One region of the Paenibacillus sp. 1-18 genome, then DNA from elsewhere that is predicted to be linked to it. Evidence: predicted binding sites of a transcription regulator. Region 1 holds the regulator's gene; each other region holds the start of a gene.

Region 1 (4,715 bases):
GAGCAACCGTGGCGGAGATTTTTGGGAAACAGTGGCAAGTGATTCCGAGTCCTGTCTTGGCCGTTCATGCCCGTGGTTCCGTAAATGCTTTTATCATCGTGCACGTCATGAGGCCGGAACAGCGGATGTGGTTATAACGAATCACTCCAAGCTGTTTACGGATGTCAAGGCTAGTCATCAGCTATTGCCAAGCTATGAGCATCTGGTCATTGATGAAGCACACCATCTGGAGGAAGTTGCTGGTAAGCATCTGGGCATGCATATGAAATATTTCACACTCGTTCATACGCTGACCCGGCTGTTCAAAGACAGCAAGAATGGACAGCTGCCTTCATTGCGTCAGCAGTTGGTAAAGTCCGGTCATGAGAAGTCAGCAGATTGGGCTTCGATCATCGACCAGGTATATCCACTTGTGCTGGAGGTCAAAGAGACATGGGATTTGTTAAGCGACAAGCTATTTGGTATGCTGCCGGAGCGAAGTGATGCGACACCGGGTGAAACGGGGCAGTTTTCTTCCCGTCTCAAGCCGTCGGCCAAGCCTGCCAAGTGGGATCAAGCGGCTGCGCTGGAAAATCAGCTAAATGTTACGCTAAGCGAAATTTTGCGCAAGGGCGATAAGCTGATGCTGGACGTAAAGGAAGAACATGACGATTATGCGGCTGACAGCCTCATTACCGATATCACGGGACTGCTCAAGGATTTGGCGGGTGTGAAGGAAAATTTGCGCTTCTTTATGCGTCTTGATGATGAAACGACCGTCTACTGGCTTGAGGCAAGCGGGCAATTTCGCAGTAAATCACTGCAATTTTATGCAGTGCCTGTAGATGTGAGCCGCCAGCTGAAAGAAATGTTTTTTGACAAAAAAAGAAGCATTATTCTGACCTCAGCTACCTTATCGGTAGATAAGTCGTTTCAGTACATGACCGATCAGCTCGGTTTGCAGGAAGCTGCAGAAGAGGGGCGGCTTATGACTTCGCAGCTCCCGTCGCCCTTTAACTACAGGGATCAGGTGTTGCTGGTCATTCCCCGGGATTTCCCGAGTGTAAAGGGAAGTGTTGGAGATGCACATTTTGTAAATATGCTCGTTAGCTCGCTAGGCTCGACTGCTCAGGCGACCGGGGGGAGAATGCTCGTTTTATTTACCTCGTACCGGATGCTCCGGCAGGTGTACGAGCCACTCAAAGAGGCATTATCTTCCAGTGATATCACTGTGCTGGGACAGGGTGTAGACAGTGGGAGCCGCAGCAAGCTGACCCGGCGTTTTCAGGAGGCCAAAGCTTCTGTATTGCTGGGAACCAGCAGCTTCTGGGAAGGTGTCGATATTCCAGGCAAGGCGCTGACTTGCTTGGCAATTGTCCGGCTGCCGTTTCAACCGCCAAATCACCCGTTGCTGGAGGCGAAAAGCGAGCTGCTTCAGCAGCAAAAGAAAAATCCATTTATGAAGCTGTCTGTTCCACAGGCGGTCATTCGCTTTAAACAGGGATTTGGGCGTTTGGTACGTACAGCGAGCGACCACGGGGTCGTCATCGTATACGATACACGTGTAATCGAATCCTATTACGGAAAGCACTTTTTGTACTCGTTACCGGGACCAAAAATGGAGCATATGCCGACGGAGCAAATGGTGCCCCGCATCTCTGAATGGCTCCAATCCGCCCCGGAGACTGAGGCATAATGGACGGATACTTAAACATGTCCGTTACAATTAGGGGGAGCAAGTATGAAATCAGATAAAATTTCAGAGGCAGTTGTGCGGAGGTTACCCGTATATTTACGTTATCTGAATGCACTGCACAAAAGGGAGGTGGCCACGGTCTCTTCCCAGGAGCTGGGACAAAGACTGAACTTGAATCCGGCTCAAATTCGCAAGGATCTTGCATATTTTGGAGATTTTGGCCGAAAGGGTATCGGTTATGATGTTACTTATCTTATTGAAAAAATACGTCATATTCTGAAAATTGATCAGCAAATCAACGTCGTATTGGTCGGAGCTGGTAATCTGGGTCAAGCGCTTTCGAATTATAATGCTTACTTAAAAGATAATATGAAAATTGTAGCGGTATTTGATGCGGTTCCAGAGAAGACGGGGACGATGATCAATACGTTGATCGTTCAGCCAATGGATCAATTGGAAGCGACCATAAAAGAAAAAAATATTCGGATCGGGATTATTACCGTACCGGATTTCGAAGCGCAACACGTGGCTGACAAACTTATTGAGAGTGGTATTGAAGCGATCTTGAACTTTGCACCGATCATTCTGAAAACCCCGGACAACATCCGGGTACATACCACAGATTTTACAACCGATTTGCTTAGCCTCGCTTATTATTTAGAGGATGGAAAGGAAGAATTGCAATATGACGGTGAATAAATGGATAATTAAAAACGGCTCCTTTGCCGTAAACGGACCGGAAGTCGGAGTAATCCATGGCTATATGATTGTGGAGGATAGCCGGATTACTTACATTGGCGAGACTTTGCCTGCGGGAGAGGAAGAGACAGACGCTTTTGACGGTAAAGGCTTGCTCTTTTTGCCAGGTCTGATTAACACTCATGGTCATGCGGCGATGTCATTGCTGCGTGGGTATGGTGATGATTTGGCACTTCAAGTATGGCTTCAGGAGAAAATGTGGCCGATGGAAGCTAAGTTCACATCTTCAGATGTGTACTGGGGTACTTCCTTGTCTGTGCTGGAAATGCTGAAAGGCGGTACGACGACCTTCCTGGACATGTATGATCATATGGATGAGGTGGCTCGTATAGCTGAAGAATCAGGCATTCGTGCGAGTCTGATGCGTGGGGCGATTGGATTATGCTCTGAGGAGGAGCAGCGAATCAAGCTGGCTGAGGCTGTGACTTTTGCACGTAACTGGCATGGTAAGGCAGATGGTCGTATTACAACGATGATGTCTCCGCATGCGCCTTACACATGCCCGCCTGCGTTTATCGAAAAATTTGTACAGGCTGCGCATGATTTGGATTTACCGCTGCACACACACATGTCCGAGACTCTTGCAGAAGTTGAGCAAAACGTACGTGATTATGGCTTGCGTCCAGTTGCACATTTGGATAAGCTCGGCTTTTTCTCCCGTCCTTCACTTGTTGCTCATGCCGTTCATTTGAACGATGAAGAAATAGCTTTGCTGGCTGAACGTGGTGTAGCGATTTCGCATAATCCGGGCAGCAACCTTAAGCTGGCAAGTGGTGTAGCAAGAGTGCCTGAACTGCTGCGTGCAGGGGTTACTGTTTCCCTCGGAACAGATGGTCCTGCCAGCAATAATAATCTGGATATGTTTGAGGAAATGCGTCTGGCTGCGCTCATTCACAAGGGAGTATCCGGTGATCCTACGGCAGTTCCTGCGAGTGAAGCGCTGCGTCTGGCAACAGAATACGGCGCGAAGTCGATTGGTTTAAAAGAGGTAGGAGTACTGGCAGCAGGCAACAAGGCTGACTTTATCGCATTAGATCTGAATCAGGCGCACTTCTTGCCGCGTACAGACCTCATTTCCCATGCCGTATACTCCGCAAGCGCCAAAGATGTGGCTCATGTGTGGGTTGATGGTCGTCAGGTCGTGAAAAACGGTGAGTGCCTGACTATGGACGAGGAACGTATCAAACATGAGGCACAAGCCGCCTTTGAAGGGCTGCTGTCGCGCTAATTCAGGTGTCACATCCCCTTAGAGAGGAAGCACAGGTTTGAAAAATAAGAAAAAATGGATAGCGGTCGCCGTTTTGGCCGTGATACTGATCCTGGTCAGCATGTTCTGGTATTATTCTTATGTTACGCAAGACCAGGTGGCTGAGAGAAATGCCGCTATCATAAAGGCCAAGCAATCGGGTGGTCTGGTCAGCACGACTCGTACATGGAAGTCAGTATGGAGTCAGGTATATTGGGTAGTTCAAGGGAAAAATGCCCAAAATGAAAATATAATGGTGTGGGTTCCCTTTCAAAAAGTGGAGGGACAGCCTAATGTACCTGCCGCAGATAATAGCGGTATCCATACCGAGCTATTGAAAAACGGAGTCGACGAGGAAAAAATGAAGGCAATCATTCAGCAGCAGCTTCCAGATGCAGAGATTGTGAGTCTCCAGCCGAGTGTGTTCAATGGCGAATATGTTTGGCAGCTGTTTTACAATGATGGAAGTCATCATAACTATACCTTTTACCGTTTCTCAGATGGGGGATCGACGGGGGTAAAGTATACATTGCCTAACTACTAGAGTGATGTGGGGAGTGGCTGATGATGGTTTGAAGGGGTAGGAGTGCCTGGGAGCGCTGCGTAGTCCATTTGATCTTACGATCGCTGTTGCCGCCGGATTTTTTTCGATTAGATTCTTATGGGGAAAATCCGGCGGCAAAGGCGAACGCTCCGCTTCTTCAGATTCAAATGGCCCACTCAGATGGCTGACCGCCATGGAGTCACTCCAAACACCAGGGAGTTGAGGTAGGAGGGAACGGACGCCGCGCTTATCTCCGTTTTGGGTTTTACATCTGTCAATCTTGTTCCCGGATTTCTCCTCTGACATAGGCTTATTCGAGAAATCTGGAGGCGGCCGATGGAAAGCATCATCCCCTGCGGAGTGGCGCAAAAGGTAACTTTTAAACTCCGTTTATATATCTTGGAATGATTGAAAGTTAAAAAAAAGACGTAAATACGATGAATTCGTATTTACGTCTTTTTGATTTTATGTTTGATTAGGATTTATCATAG
Region 2 (4,715 bases), on a different contig from region 1:
TGGTATGCGCTCCAGGTTCTCTCGCAGAGCGGCAGCACCCAGCTCACGTGCCTCCTCATCCCCATAATCCAGCAGATATTCTTGAAAGGTCAGAAGCGAATTCGGCTGGCACACATTGTGAATTTGTCCGGATTTGGCAAGCTCCATGAAGCGATCTCCGGTCCGTCCCTCACGGTAGCAAGCTGTACAGTAGCTTGGCATATATCCGCCACGGCACAGACTTTTGATAATTTCCATCGGCGAGCGATGATCCCCGACCTCGAACTGAGGCTTATCATTCGTCTCTTTTCTTGCATATGCCCCTACACCGGTAGCAGAACCAGCACTGATTTGCGATACACCCAAACCAATGACACGGTCCCTGAATTCCGACTCCTCGCGCGTAGACAGGACCATTCCCGCATAAGGTACAGCCAGCCGAAGAACCGCTACAATTTTCATAAAATCCTCGTCACTCACCAAATACGGATAGCGTTCCGGGTCCACATTTTCAGCCGGACGAAGCCGGGGAACAGAAACCGTGTGAGGGCCGCAGCCAAACACTTCTTCCAGATGCTCGGCATGCTTAAGCATCGCTACGGTTTCATAGCGGAAATCGTACAGGCCGTACAACACACCGATCCCCACATCATCTATGCCTGCACGCATGGCTCGGTCCATTGCGGTCGTATGCCAATCATAGTCCCTTTTTGGCCCTTGAAGATGATATTTGCGATAGCTTTCGCGATGATACGTTTCCTGGAACAAAATATACGTACCGATCCCCACCTCCACAAGCTTCCGGTAATCCTCCTCCGTCGTTGCAGCGATATTAACATTAACCCGCCGGATGCTCCCGTTGTCCACCTTTATATCGTAGATCTGACGCAGACAATCGACGATATAATCAATAGTACAATTGACCGGGTCCTCCCCCGCTTCTAGTGCGAGCCGTTTGTGCCCCATTTCCTGAAGCACCCTAACTTCCTCGACCAGTTCCTCCGGTGTCAGGCGGCTGCGAGTAAAGCTGTCATTGGTATGCTTGTAGCCACAATATTCGCAGTTATTAACGCAGTGGTTACTTACATATAGAGGAGCAAACAGCACAATCCGGTTGCCGTAAATCTGCTCTTTAACCGCACGTGATGATCTAAACATCTCCTCCAGCAGTTCGGGGTCATTCACATGTAAAAGAGTCGCCGCTTCACTCGCACTCAGTCCCCGGCAGGTTCTGCCCTTTTCTAGAATTTCCAAAATCCGATTTCGATCTTTCGCCTCTTGCTTTCCCTGCTCCACTGCCGCCATAATCTCTACTTCATTAATAAAATCCGCCGACACTTTCTCCCGTACTCCACTCACGTATACCCATCTCCTTATTTATGATTACTGCATTTGTTGTCGTCATAGCCTCTCTAGGTTTCCTGTCTCATAAACTGTCGCTGGGCCTTTAAGCTGTCACCTCGTCCCATGTCCACCTCAAAACCAGCTCCACGGATTCGCAGCTCCAGGCAATGTCGGCATTGGGCAGACTCATCGCCCAAGCATATTTTATTTTCATAAATCGCATACTTGGGCCTCACCGCCAGCGGGGACAAATTGGGCATAACCACATTTGCCCCTGCCTGAAGCGCCTTTTCCCTGCCTTGGGGATGAATGGTCCCCATCGCCGTAGATGCCGGAATGAGCGCATCCGGAACGACCAATCGGGACAACGAAATCATATCCAGCGCCTTTTCCATACTCCCCTGACTGGCATCCCTGAGCGGCGTGTTGCTATGCGGTAAAAAAGGACCAATCCCGATCATATCCGGGCTCAGACTATGCAAATAGACCAGATCGTCTGCCAACTCACTGTTGGTTTGTCCCGGCAGTCCCACCATACATCCGGCCCCGATCTGAAAGCCGATTCGCTGCAGTGCCAGCAAACGACTGCGCCTGCTTTCTATCGTCATTGTTGGATGCAACTTGGCGTACAAACGAGGTGAAGCTGTTTCATGACGCAGCAAAAAACGGTCTGCCCCCGCCTCGTATAATAGCTCATACGTTTCATCATCCCGTTCACCAATGGACAGTGTAACCGCCACATCTGCAAAACGGCTTTTAATTTCCCGAATCAGTTTCGTCAGTCGGGCCGTCGTAAACCAGGTATCTTCACCGCTTTGCAGTACAAACGTGCGATAACCCAGTTCGTATCCCTCCGCACAGCAGGCCAGAATTTCTTCCGGCTTTAATCGGTAGCGATCTGCCTGTTTGTTGGAGGCACGCAGCCCACAGTACATGCAATCCTGACGACATATACTGGAGAATTCAATTAATCCCCGTAAAAAAACACCCTTGCCATAACGCTCCATTTTTGTGCGAGCTGCCAGCTCCCGTAATTGGGCCCGCACGATTGGATCTTCATCCAGACGTGCCAGCAGCCTTGTCATTTCCGTATGCGTCCATTCCTTGCCGTCAGCCAGACGCAGTAATAATTCGTCCGTGACTCATCCCTTCTTCCCTCGTCCATCCGGACTTCACTTCGTCAGCAGCTTGTATCGTACAATTATAATTCTAGCAATATCAGCGGAGATATAACGTGATTAGTTTCACAAAATATCCCATTCATTAAATTTCATCTCCACTCTCTGCCTCAAAAAATACATAATTACCCAAGCACAAAAAGCAGCACAAAAGCGGCGCAAAAAAACTGCCTCCTCCTTTTAGGGAAGAAGCAGCTCTTGTCGATCATTCTATTTATTTTATTGAATCAAATCAATCGCCTGCTGTGGTACAAAATAATCAACGCCGTTAAACACGACCACACCATTAAGCGTGGAAAGTTTACCGTTGAGCGTAGCGACGTTTTTGTATACAGGAAGCTCCAACTTGTTGCTGCCCTTAGTCACCGTAATGACCTTCGTATCCGCCGTAAATTTCGCTCCTTTAGCTTCAAAGGCCGTTTTCGCAGGAACAAACAACTGCTTGCTCACCGTATCCAGATTCAGTCCCAGTACACGTGTCATATATTTATTGACGTCCGTGTTGTCGATTACACCGGATGGACGGTCTCCATTTGGCGCATATGTGTACAACACGACATCCCCACCTGTATGCCCACCTGTCGTCCAGCCGATATTCGCGCGCTTACTAATGATCGGTCCAACAGCATAATTCATGCTGCCCTCTTTGGCTTCTTTGATCGTTTTCACTTCTTCATCCGTCAAATCCGTAATGCCAAAATACGCCGACAATACATCTTTAATGTTGCTGCGATCTGCATTCAGCTTGGTTTCCAATCCTTCGCCCGTCAGCTTCGCTTTTTTGAGCGGATCTATAAAAGAAGCTAAAGGCGTTTTGTCGTAATTGCTTGTGGTATTACTACTGCCAATCGTCAATCCGCCGTTTCCGTGGTCTGTTACTGCTACAACAACCGTATTTTGATTCTGCTTGGCGTAGTCCAAAGCGACCTTCACCGCATCGTCAAATGAAAGCACATCACTGATAATACCCGTTGGGTCGTTTGCATGCGCTGCCCAATCCACTTTACTGCCTTCGACCATCAAAAAGAAGCCTTTGTCGTTTTTGGACAAGATATCAATAGCTTTCGATGTCATCTCTGCCAGACTAGGTTCCTTCGATGCATCACGATCCAGATCGTACGCAAGGGCTTCCGGAGCGAAGCTGCCCCAGAGCTTACTGGAGGTCGAATTTTTTAGCCCTTCAGGTGTTGTGACAAAGTCATAGCCCTGATCTTTAATTTGAGCGATCAAATCCTGCCCGTCCTTACGCTCGGATGCTTCCAGGAACTTGCCGCCGCCACCCAGCACAACATCAACACCGTTATAGGCTTGCTGCATGCTGAGTGCATCATAATTTTTACGGTCAGGGTAATGGGCAGTGAAATCAGCCGGAGTGGCGTGCATAATCTCCGAAGTAGCAATGATCCCGGTAGATTTACCTGCCAGCTTGGAAGCCTCAAGAATGGAGGCTACGGGCTTCTTGGCGTCGCCTGCTGCGATAGGTTGTTGTCCGGGCATGGTCACTTCGTCCGGAAGGACGCCTACATAGCCCGTATGTGATTTATATCCTGTGGCAAAAGCCGTTCCCGCCGGAGCAGAATCTGCAATCGGAGCATCGGCAGAATGTGTACGCACCATGCCGCTTGCCATGCTGTCTAACGTTAAGGAAGAGCCTTTATACCACCTAGCCAGTGCAGTAGCATCATTAGCCATACCATCTGGAATAAGAATAATTACATTTTTAATTGGCCTGTCTTTCTCGGCAGCCATCGCCGTCCCCCCACTAACTGCCAACATCATAGTCGCTACCAGTGCAGCTACCGACTTTTTCGTATGTATCCCCTAACAGTTCAGCATTCATTTTCCTCCCAGACACTTTATTTTACAGCTAGAACTAAGATTAATTGGATTTTGTAAGGAAATTGTTAAGAGAATTGACTGTCTGTATTAAAAGTCCTTTTTGTGAAATAATCGCTTCATCTATATAAAAGTTGTGACACATAATAACGATTGGGATTGGGAAATTGATTTTAATATTGTATAATTGGTGCTGGATGTAATAGGTATAGCTTATAAGATAAGGAGCTTAAAACTCAATGGAATTCAGACAGCTTCAATACACCCTGCAAATTGCGGCGGAAAAAAACTTCTCACGCGCAGCAGAAAAGCTGCACATTGCACAGCCTTCGCTGAGCCAGCAATTGTCCAAATTGGAAAAAGAACTCGGAGTGCTTT
Region 3 (4,715 bases), on a different contig from region 1:
GCCATTTGTTTACTTTTTTATCAGTACGGATGACAGGTTGACAAGGAAGCAGGGCGATGATAGACTGATTTTACTATAAAACTTATTAAACTTATCGGAATTAAAGTGAATGGGTATTTTGCTGAGTATCCGTGTTACAATATACGTTTAAATTGTTCAGGGGGAGAATCATGATGGAACGGCAAATTGGAATTCGCTTTAAAAATGAGGAGTTAGCTGCAACGGTTCATTATCCGAGCAATCCGAGTGCGGGCGAACGGCAGAAACGGGTACCGCTCGTCGTGATATGCCACGGATTTGTAGGCAATCGTATCGGGGTAGATCGGTTATTTGTAAAGACCGCACGTGAGCTTGCAGCAGGGGGATATTTTGTCCTGCGCTTTGATTTTGCCGGGTGTGGGGAAAGCACAGGCGATTATGGCAAGCAAGGGCTGGAGTCCATGATTAACCAGACACGTACCGTGCTGGATTATGCTGTGAATTGCGCGGACATTGACCCGACCAAGGTGACGCTGATTGGTCACAGTCTGGGGGGCGCAGTTGCTCTTCTTACAGCTGTTCGGGACAAGAGAGTACAAAACCTGGTCCTTTGGTCAGCGGTGGGCTACCCGTTCAACGACATTGTTAAAATTACGGAACGAAGCGTGTATGATGAGTCTGTTAAAAACGGTCAGGCCGACTATTTGGGCTACAAGTTCACACCTGCTTATTTTGAGTCGTTAGCCCAGTTCCAGCCGTTTCAGGAGGCTGTCAAATTTAACGGGGATGTGCTCGTTATTCACGGAACCTCCGATGATATCATTCCTGTGGACTACGCCTTCTTATTTCAAAAGGTATTCTGGATGCGTCCAGAGGGACGCTGCGATAAAGAGATTATTTTCCAGGGAGACCATACCTTCTCTTCAGGTAAAGAGCGGCAACAGCTAATTGACCGGACGCTGGAATGGCTGGATGAACAGGAAAACATTCAACGGGATTGGCAGCACTGGATGATCTGATTTCAGACTGTAACGGATTGCATTGGAAATTACGCCTCCGCCGGAGTAAAATGGAAGAGTAATACTATACTGGCGTGTGGAGGTTGGCAGCGATGACATTACCCTCAATTTTTGTTGCGCACGGTTCACCGACACTGGCTGTAGAAAATAACGCATATACTAGCTTTCTTGCAGAGCTGGGCGCAAGCCTGCCCCGACCCAAAGGAATAGTCATTTTTTCCGCGCATTGGGATAGTCCTGATCAATGTATCGGCGCGGACGATCAGCATGCAGCGTTGCACGATTTCTATGGCTTCCCTGAGCAAATGTACACACTTGATTACCCTGCACCAGGCGATCCAAAGCTGTATGAGGAGATAAAGCATCTGTTCAGTCAGCATAACCTGTTTCATCAGCCGGTTCGGAACCGGGGACTGGATCATGGAGCATGGGTGGTTTTGCGGCATATATATCCTGATGCGGACATACCTGTCGTCCCGCTTTCTATTGATTCTCGGCGCGCTCCGCAGGAGCAGTATGAGATTGGGCAGATGCTGGCACCGTTGCGAGAGCAAGGTATTTTGATTATCGGCAGCGGCGGATTGGTACACAACCTGCGAACACTCAAGGAAACGAATGAGCCGGCCGAGTGGGCGGTTCAATATGATGACTGGATTGGACAGCAGCTTCAAGACTGGAATTTACGTCATCTATTCCAATATGATAAGAAGGCTCCTTATGCCAAGCAGGCGGTCCCTTCTTACGGGATTGAGCATTTTTCACCTTTGTTTTATGTGATGGGGGCTGCGGATGATCAGCGCTCGGCACGCAAGCTTTTTCAAAGCTATGTCCTGGGCTCGCTAAGCCTTAATTGTTGGGCTTTTGGTCAGGAAAATGATCAATAATTGTGAAAAGAACTTCCGAATCCACACAGTATGTGGGAATGGAAGTTCTTTTGTGTATTAAAAAAACAACCATTAGCCCGGAGGGTAACGGTTGTTTTGGGGTTAGTTAAGCTGTTTTTCGAGCGGGATCGGCTGGAAAAGCATCTTTATTTCTACTAAACAGTCTACGCAGGAAGGGCAGTACCCAACGGTCAAAGCCAATCCGTCCGGCATTTGCACCAGCAACCACCAGGAAGATTTCAAACAGCAGGTAGATTGCATTCGTGCTTACTGTACCCGAGAAGAGGAACGAGAAGTTCATGACCATGGCCATCAAAGCAGCCAGTGTAGTCAGTGTACCGAGCAGCAGGCCAACCCCGACCAAGAACTCACCCAGTGGGATCAGGACGTTGAACAAACCGACATTCGGCAGGGCAAAGGCTTCGAGGAACGATCCCCACCACCCTTGTACAGCGGGATGGTCTCCACCCGTTTTAGTAATGGCTCCCGAGATGAATCCACCGGCGTCAAATCCGCCAGTCAACTTTTCAAGTCCATGGCTCATCCATTCATATCCGAGATAAACCCGTACTACAGTCAGCAGCCACATCGCTGCTTTGTTTTCACGCAACCAGGTGTTAAACATTTAAACCATTCCTCTTTCTTATCTCAAAATGTGTTGTATTTCATTAGGTTTGGGATGATCATCTCTGCTACACCTTTATTGTATTAAGTTCAGTTACACTTATTTGTGATAAAAATCACAAAGTCTGAATATTTTTTAAAATTTTAATGTCTTCAGATAAGCATTCTATCGGAGGGGGATCTTCGATCAAAACAAAAACAGGAAATAAAGCTTATAATGAGAAAAATATCTAAAGTGGAGGGATAAACTTGTCCAGGTCCATTTCCGAGCGAACTCAATGGTTGCGTGTGATGGCTTCAGTTCTGTTATGCATGATGCTGATGTCTTGTTCTACTTTGTCCAAAACGGGTGAATCTGAGCCCGCCCCCCAATCGAACGAGCAAAACACAGAACTGGAGGTTGAACCGCCCAAAGAGCAGTCCATTCCGGCATTTACAGCTCCGCTTACCGGTCTTCCGGTGGAACAGCCTGTTTTGGAGCGACCGCTTGCGATTATGATTAACAACGCCCCGGCTGCACGTCCACAGGCAGGGCTTAGCCAGGCAGACATGGTATATGAAGTTCTTGCAGAAGGCGGAATTACCCGTTTGATCGCTTTTTTCCAAAGTTATGATGGAGATGTGAAGATCGGTCCGGTTCGTAGCATTCGACCGTACCTGATTGAGCTGGGCGAAACCTATGGTGCGTTGCCGATCCATGCAGGGGGAAGCACAGATGCCTATGCAATTTTACAGCAGCAGCGGAAGGAGCATCTGGATGAGATATCAAATGGAGGGGCTTACTTTTGGCGGAGCAAGGATCGTCGTCCTCCCCATAATCTGTACACGGATATAAGCAGATTGCGCAAAGGAATTGATCATAAAGGGTATGCCGAACAGGCAAAGATTCCCGTATACCCTTACCTTAAACCCGGGGAAGCCCCGGTCATGACAGACGAGAGTGCAGTATCCTTGCAAATCCGTTTTTTGCTCAAAAGCTATCGCGTATCCTACACCTACGATTCGGCGGATCAACAATATAAGCGTTTTGTGAACGAAAAGTCACATATGGATCAAAATAATAACCAACAGCTTTCTGCGGCCAATGTTATTGTGATGAGTGCCAGCCATCGAACGCTGGACGATGTAGGCAGATTGAGTGTCGAGCTGAACGGTAGTGGGGAGGCCATGGTGTTTCAACAAGGACGAGTCATACGTGCACAATGGCAGCATACGCCCGGTGACGCGGTTCGTTTTATGAAAAATGGAGTTGAAATTCCGTTGACGCCGGGTACATCCTATATACATGTGGTACCTGCAGATACTTCGCTAAATGAGCATGTAATTGTAAAAGCAATATAAAAACGGAATCACCCTGATTAGGAAAAAAATGTCGGATGATGACCTTCTGTGTCGGGTATTGTATACGTATATCCTGAAATTTGCTTTTACAAACATTACAAAAACATTGATGAGTGTGATAAGATAGCAAAGGTTGTCTATTGCAGTCGAAACAGGTTGCGGATATTTTCGTAAAGGGGTAATCGTTATGAGATTGAAGAAAAAGGATATATTCTTCGAGACGTTGGAAAATATGGCAGATACGATCGTGCAAGCAGCCGATTATTTTGCCCAACATACTTCAAATCTTCAAGATGTGACTTTGTTTACTAATGAAATGAAGAAGTATGAGAATAAGTGTGATGATTACACACACACGATTATTACTGAGCTGAACAAGACCTTCATCACGCCGCTGGAACGCGACGACATCATGGAACTGACAACGACCATGGATGATGTACTGGACGGTCTGGAAGCAACGGCCTCGCGTTTTTATATGTACAACATTACGGAGCCGGACGAGTATATTGTGCAGTTTGCTGATATTTTGCGCCAATCAGCTTATGAAATTCAGAAAGCCGTACATTTGCTTTCACAAAAGAAATTGCTGGCTATTCGTGAGTACACCATTCGCCTGAACGATTTGGAAAATCAGGGGGATGAATTGCTGCGTATTTGCATCAAAAACCTGTTTGCAACTGTAACTGATCCTATTGAGCTTATCAAACGCAAAGAACTGTACGAACGCCTTGAAACGACAACGGATTCATGCGAGGATGTTGCAAATATGCTGGAATCCATCATTATGCGTAACTCGTAAGGGAGTCCTTTTACATGGATACAAGTTTATTGGTATTGGGTATTGTTATTTTTCTTGCTCTGGCAT
Region 4 (4,715 bases), on a different contig from region 1:
CGAAAGGGCTCTGCAAAGGGATAGCGTGGAACGCGAAGAGTATGCAGGAGCGCGGAGCATCGGCACTCGGGAAAGTAGGGAAAGAGGCGGTGCAAGCGACGTGCTGGAAAAGATACTGGACAGGAACAACCTGAACAGAGCCTACCAGCAAGTCAAGCGCAATCACGGAGCGCCGGGAATCGACGGAATGACCGTCGAGGCGGCATTGCCGTGGCTGCGGGAGAACAGAGTGGAACTCTTGGGAAGCATCCGGGATGGAAAATACAAGCCAAGCCCGGTACGACGCAAGAACATCCCCAAACCAGATGGAAGCGGAGTCCGAAAGTTCGGCATCCCGACGGTCGTAGATCGCATCATCCAGCAAGCCATTGCCCAGCAACTGCAACCGCTGTTTGAGCCGCTCTTTTCGGAAGGAAGCTACGGCTATCGCCCAAGGCGAAGTGCCCAGCAAGCGATTCGAAAAGTGAAGACTTATGCGGAGCAGGGTTATAGCCATGCGGTAGAATTCGACCTCTCGAAGTATTTCGATACGCTGAACCATGAACTGCTCATGAACCTCCTGCGCAAGCAAATTCAGGACAAGCGCGTGACGGGCCTGATTAAAAAGTACCTGAAGAGCGGAGTGATGGAAAACGGAATACGCCGCAAAACAGAAGAAGGTTCTCCGCAGGGTGGGCCGCTGTCGCCGCTTTTAGCGAACATCTATCTGAACGAATACGATCAGGAGATGCAAAGCCGAGGCGTGAGGTTCATTCGGTACGCGGATGACATCGTGGTACTGGCAAAGAGCAAACGAGCAGCAACGCGGCTATTGAAATCAAGCCGGACGTATCTGGAGAACAAGCTAAAACTCCAGATGAATGCGCAGAAAAGCAAGGTCGTCAGTGCCGTGGCACGAAAGCACTTCAAATTTCTTGGATTCGCCTTGGGAAAGAACAGAAACGGGATGTACATTCGGGTTCACCCGCAATCCCTCACGAAGGCAAAGAGGAAACTGAAAGAGCTAACGAGCCGGAGTCAAGGCAGGAATGCCAGGCAGGTGATGGAAAACGTCAAGGTCTACATTCGCGGATGGATTGGTTATTTCTATGTAGCCGACATGAAGCGAATCCTGCAAAGTTGGAATGAATGGCTGCGAAGACGAATGCGCATGTACATCTGGAAAGAGTGGAAGAAACCGAGAACGAAGGTACGGAACCTGCGAAAGCTGGGAGTACCGGAGGGGCAGGCCTACCCATGGGGAAACACCCGTCTGGGGTACTGGCGCATTGCCGGAAGTGCGATAATGCAACGCTCGGTTACAAACAAAAGGCTCGTACAGGCAGGGGATTATGACTTCCCTGCGCAGTACGAGCGTCTACGTCAATTGTACTTAAACGGTTGAACCGCCGTATACCGAACGGTACGTACGGTGGTGTGAGAGGTCGGCTACTCAACTAATGGGTAGCCTCCTACTCGATTTCACCCTTTTGGCCATTCTGTACAATGAAAAGCCGGCCCGTCCATTTCCATAATCCCGTTATCATTTATGTCTATCACTCATACTTTTCTGCGACTAATGAATGGGTAGGGATATCCCTTGTACTTTGACGTTTATCATGCCAATGGATAGGCCCGTATACTTCTCAATGGCTTCCCGAACATTTTTCTGTAATTCTCTGCCTACATCGTACATTTTTGTTCCATAATGCACGACAATGCTTAAATCGACATCCAGCCCTGATTCTGTCACATGAAGCTCAATGCCATTTTGCAGGCTTTTCCTACTTAACTTGTTGGTGATTCCTTCGACGACTCCCGTTGACATCGATGCAATTCCCATTGTTGCAGTTGCTGTCTTGCCAATGATATTAGAAATAGCATCCTTGGAAATCGCAATACTTCCCAGTACGTTTTGAATTAACATGCAGGATTCCTCCTCGTGTGTGTTCGCCTCTTCATGATGCAGTGTGACCCTTACTCAGTTGCTTTGAATCCATGGTAAAAAGTATTTACAACCAGTGCTGCGGCAGAGTTTTTTGCGATATTACCGTTCTTTACTTGCTGCCATGTTAGAAATAGCAGCGAGTAGAGGACATCCATGATCCATTCTTTACCAATATGTGGCTGAAAATAACCTTTCTGTTGCAATATTTGTATCACATGCAATATGGGTTCTCTCAGCTTCTGATCTGCTCCTTCAATCTCCTTGTTATAGTTGACGGATGCATCATGAGCAAGAAAATAAATTTTGTCTCCTAACGGAATAAGTGCTTCAATCAACTCTGGAATGTAGTTTTCATAGTTGTCCTCATCCAAAGAGATTCCTTTTATGGTTTCACTTACGACTTCGATGGCTCGAAATCCCAGATGAATCATCAATTGCTCCCTGCTTTCAACATAGCGATGCAAGGTGGCAGTGCCAATTCCTGCATAATCGGCAATCTCGTTCATAGAGGCGGTTGGCTTTTCGATAAGTAGCATAGTGGCTACGTCCAACAGGCTATTAAGCCTTATTTGCTTGATCGTTGTCATGTCCTTCTTCATTAGAAAATCCTTCTCTTATTAATAATTTTTTTTGTAATTAATTGATAGTTTTTTATATCATTTAATTGGATTTTAAATCAACCATCGAGAATAGTCAAATCCAAGCATCCACATTTCAGAAATCAACATCATAACTCGATTTTTTTGTTTCTTACCTTAATCCCTTGAATTCGAATAGGGAAGTCCCTCGACATGTACAGCTCTAGCTATATTGTGATTGAAGTCACATATAACATAACTCACGACATTAGAATAGAAGCATAGACAATATTTAGTAGGATCGTAGGAGTAGTCGTCGGTAGGAATGTCGTCGAATGAATGGAGGAACCGGTATATGATAAACAGTAAACAAAAGCTTGTGGTTATAGGTAACGGGATGGCTGGTATCAATACGGTCGAACAAATTCTTAAGTTAACGGATAAATATGAAGTTACAGTCCTTGGAAATGAGCCGCATCCGAACTATAACAGGATCATGCTCTCTTATGTTTTGGAGGGTAGTAAAACCATCGAGGACATTATACTGAATGATCTGCAATGGTATGAGGATCAAGGTATTACTTTATATACTGGGAAAACGGTGCGCAGCATCGACGGGGAACGAAAGAGGATTCACACTGAGGATGGACTTGAAATTGATTACGATGTAGCTTTGGTGGCTACTGGCTCCCAGTCGTTTATTTTGCCTATTCCGGGTAAAGAATTACCGGGCGTCATCGGTTTTCGGGATATTGCCGATTGTTCGGCAATGCTTGAGGCGGCCAAAACCTATAAAAAGGCAGCGGTCATTGGTGGAGGGTTGTTGGGACTGGAAGCGGCTAAAGGCCTGGTCAATCTCGGCATGGACGTAACGGTTGTTCATTTGATGGAGGATTTGATGGAGCGTCAGCTCGATCGGGAAGCCTCTGCGATGCTGAAAGCAGAACTAGAACGCCAGGGAATCAAGTTTGCCATGCAAATGCAAACTGCTGAGGTATATGGTCAGGATCGGGTGCAGGGACTTCGGTTCTCGGATGGAAGCGAACTGGAGGCAGATCTGGTTGTAATGGCTGTCGGGATAAAGCCTAACATTCAGGTGGCTGTGCAAAGTGGTATAGAAACAAAACGTGGAATTGTGGTCGATGATTTGATGAGGACCTCCATGCCGGATGTATATGCTGTAGGGGAGTGTGCTGAACACCGCGGGATCTGTTACGGTCTGGTTGCTCCGCTGTTTGAACAGGGAAGTGTCATTGCCAAGCATTTTGCAGGTGCGGATACCGAAGGCTATCAGGGATCAGTGGTTTCCACCAAGCTCAAAATTTCAGGGGTGGATGTTTTCTCGGCTGGCGAATTCATAACTACTCCTGAACATACGGTGATTGTGGCAAAGGATGAGTGGAAGCGCACCTACAAAAAAGTGCTGCTTCGTGAAAATAAAATTGTCGGAGCGGTGCTGTTCGGAGATGTGAGCGAATCCGCCAGCCTTCAAAAATATGTACGGCAGCAAACGCTGATGACTGATGAAATATATGGCCAGCTCATGGGTACCGGATGTTGTCAAGATGGGGCTAAAACCTTATCCGCTGAAACGATGGCCGATGATGAAATTGTCTGCGGCTGCAACGGTGTAACTAAAAAGGCGATTGTTGATGCAATTCATGAAAATGGGTTGACTACAGTCGATGAAATTAAAGCCTGTACCGGGGCAACGCGGTCCTGTGGAGGGTGTAAGCCAGTCGTTGAACAAATTCTCCAGTATGTTCTTGGAGACAGCTTCCAAACGGCAGCCAAGCAGGGAATATGCGGCTGCACCACATTGAGCCGGGATGAGATTGTTGAAGCTATCAGAACCAAGGGCCTTACAACGACACGTGAAGTTATGAATGTGCTTGGTTGGCATAATGATGAAGGGTGCTCCAAGTGTCGCCCGGCGCTGAATTATTATTTGGGAATGATTAACCCGGATACCTATGAAAATGAAGAAGATTCCCGATTTGTGAATGAGCGACTGCACGCCAACATTCAAAAGGATGGAACATTTACAGTTGTGCCAAGAATGTACGGCGGTGTTACGACTCCAGAGGATTTGAAGAAAATAGCTGATGTTTCTCTTAAATACAACGTTAAAGTGGTTAAAGTAACAGGGGGGCAGCGGCTAGATCTGATTGGTGTCCGTAAAGAGGATTTGCCTAAGGTATGGGAAGAAC

Evidence for each region. The regulator Rex, encoded in region 1, represses fermentation and respiration genes when NADH is low (regulators of the CRP and FNR family bind a similar motif). The targets are predictions, from matches to a motif close to TTGTGAAATATTTCACAA.
Region 2: a site for Rex is predicted at 2,556-2,573, ahead of hydE ([FeFe] hydrogenase H-cluster radical SAM maturase HydE). Genes of this name have one in related genera too.
Region 3: a site for Rex is predicted at 2,611-2,628, ahead of L693_RS0100205 (DoxX family membrane protein). Genes of this name have one in related genera too.
Region 4: a site for Rex is predicted at 2,738-2,755, ahead of nirB (nitrite reductase large subunit NirB). Genes of this name have one in related genera too.

The regions. Positions count from the first base shown of each region.
Region 1 is NZ_ASSB01000293.1:22,100-26,814, reverse strand. Features, by position in the region: gene dinG (ATP-dependent DNA helicase DinG) at 1-1,675, shown strand, start outside; gene L693_RS0118335 (redox-sensing transcriptional repressor Rex) at 1,721-2,374, shown strand; gene L693_RS0118330 (amidohydrolase) at 2,361-3,662, shown strand; gene L693_RS0118325 (cell wall elongation regulator TseB-like domain-containing protein) at 3,700-4,224, shown strand.
Region 2 is NZ_ASSB01000030.1:5,611-10,325, forward strand. Features, by position in the region: gene hydG ([FeFe] hydrogenase H-cluster radical SAM maturase HydG) at 1-1,338, opposite strand, end outside; gene hydE ([FeFe] hydrogenase H-cluster radical SAM maturase HydE) at 1,392-2,441, opposite strand; gene L693_RS0102125 (alkaline phosphatase) at 2,721-4,280, opposite strand; partial or broken gene L693_RS0102130 (LysR family transcriptional regulator) at 4,577-4,715, shown strand, end outside.
Region 3 is NZ_ASSB01000006.1:24,124-28,838, reverse strand. Features, by position in the region: gene L693_RS0100215 (alpha/beta hydrolase) at 174-998, shown strand; gene L693_RS0100210 (dioxygenase family protein) at 1,091-1,882, shown strand; gene L693_RS0100205 (DoxX family membrane protein) at 1,989-2,507, opposite strand; gene L693_RS0100200 (DUF3048 domain-containing protein) at 2,798-3,847, shown strand; gene L693_RS0100195 (DUF47 domain-containing protein) at 4,035-4,649, shown strand; gene L693_RS0100190 (inorganic phosphate transporter) at 4,664-4,715, shown strand, end outside.
Region 4 is NZ_ASSB01000073.1:45,113-49,827, reverse strand. Features, by position in the region: gene ltrA (group II intron reverse transcriptase/maturase) at 26-1,384, shown strand; gene L693_RS0105375 (Asp23/Gls24 family envelope stress response protein) at 1,556-1,906, opposite strand; gene L693_RS0105370 (TetR/AcrR family transcriptional regulator) at 1,957-2,526, opposite strand; gene nirB (nitrite reductase large subunit NirB) at 2,861-4,715, shown strand, end outside.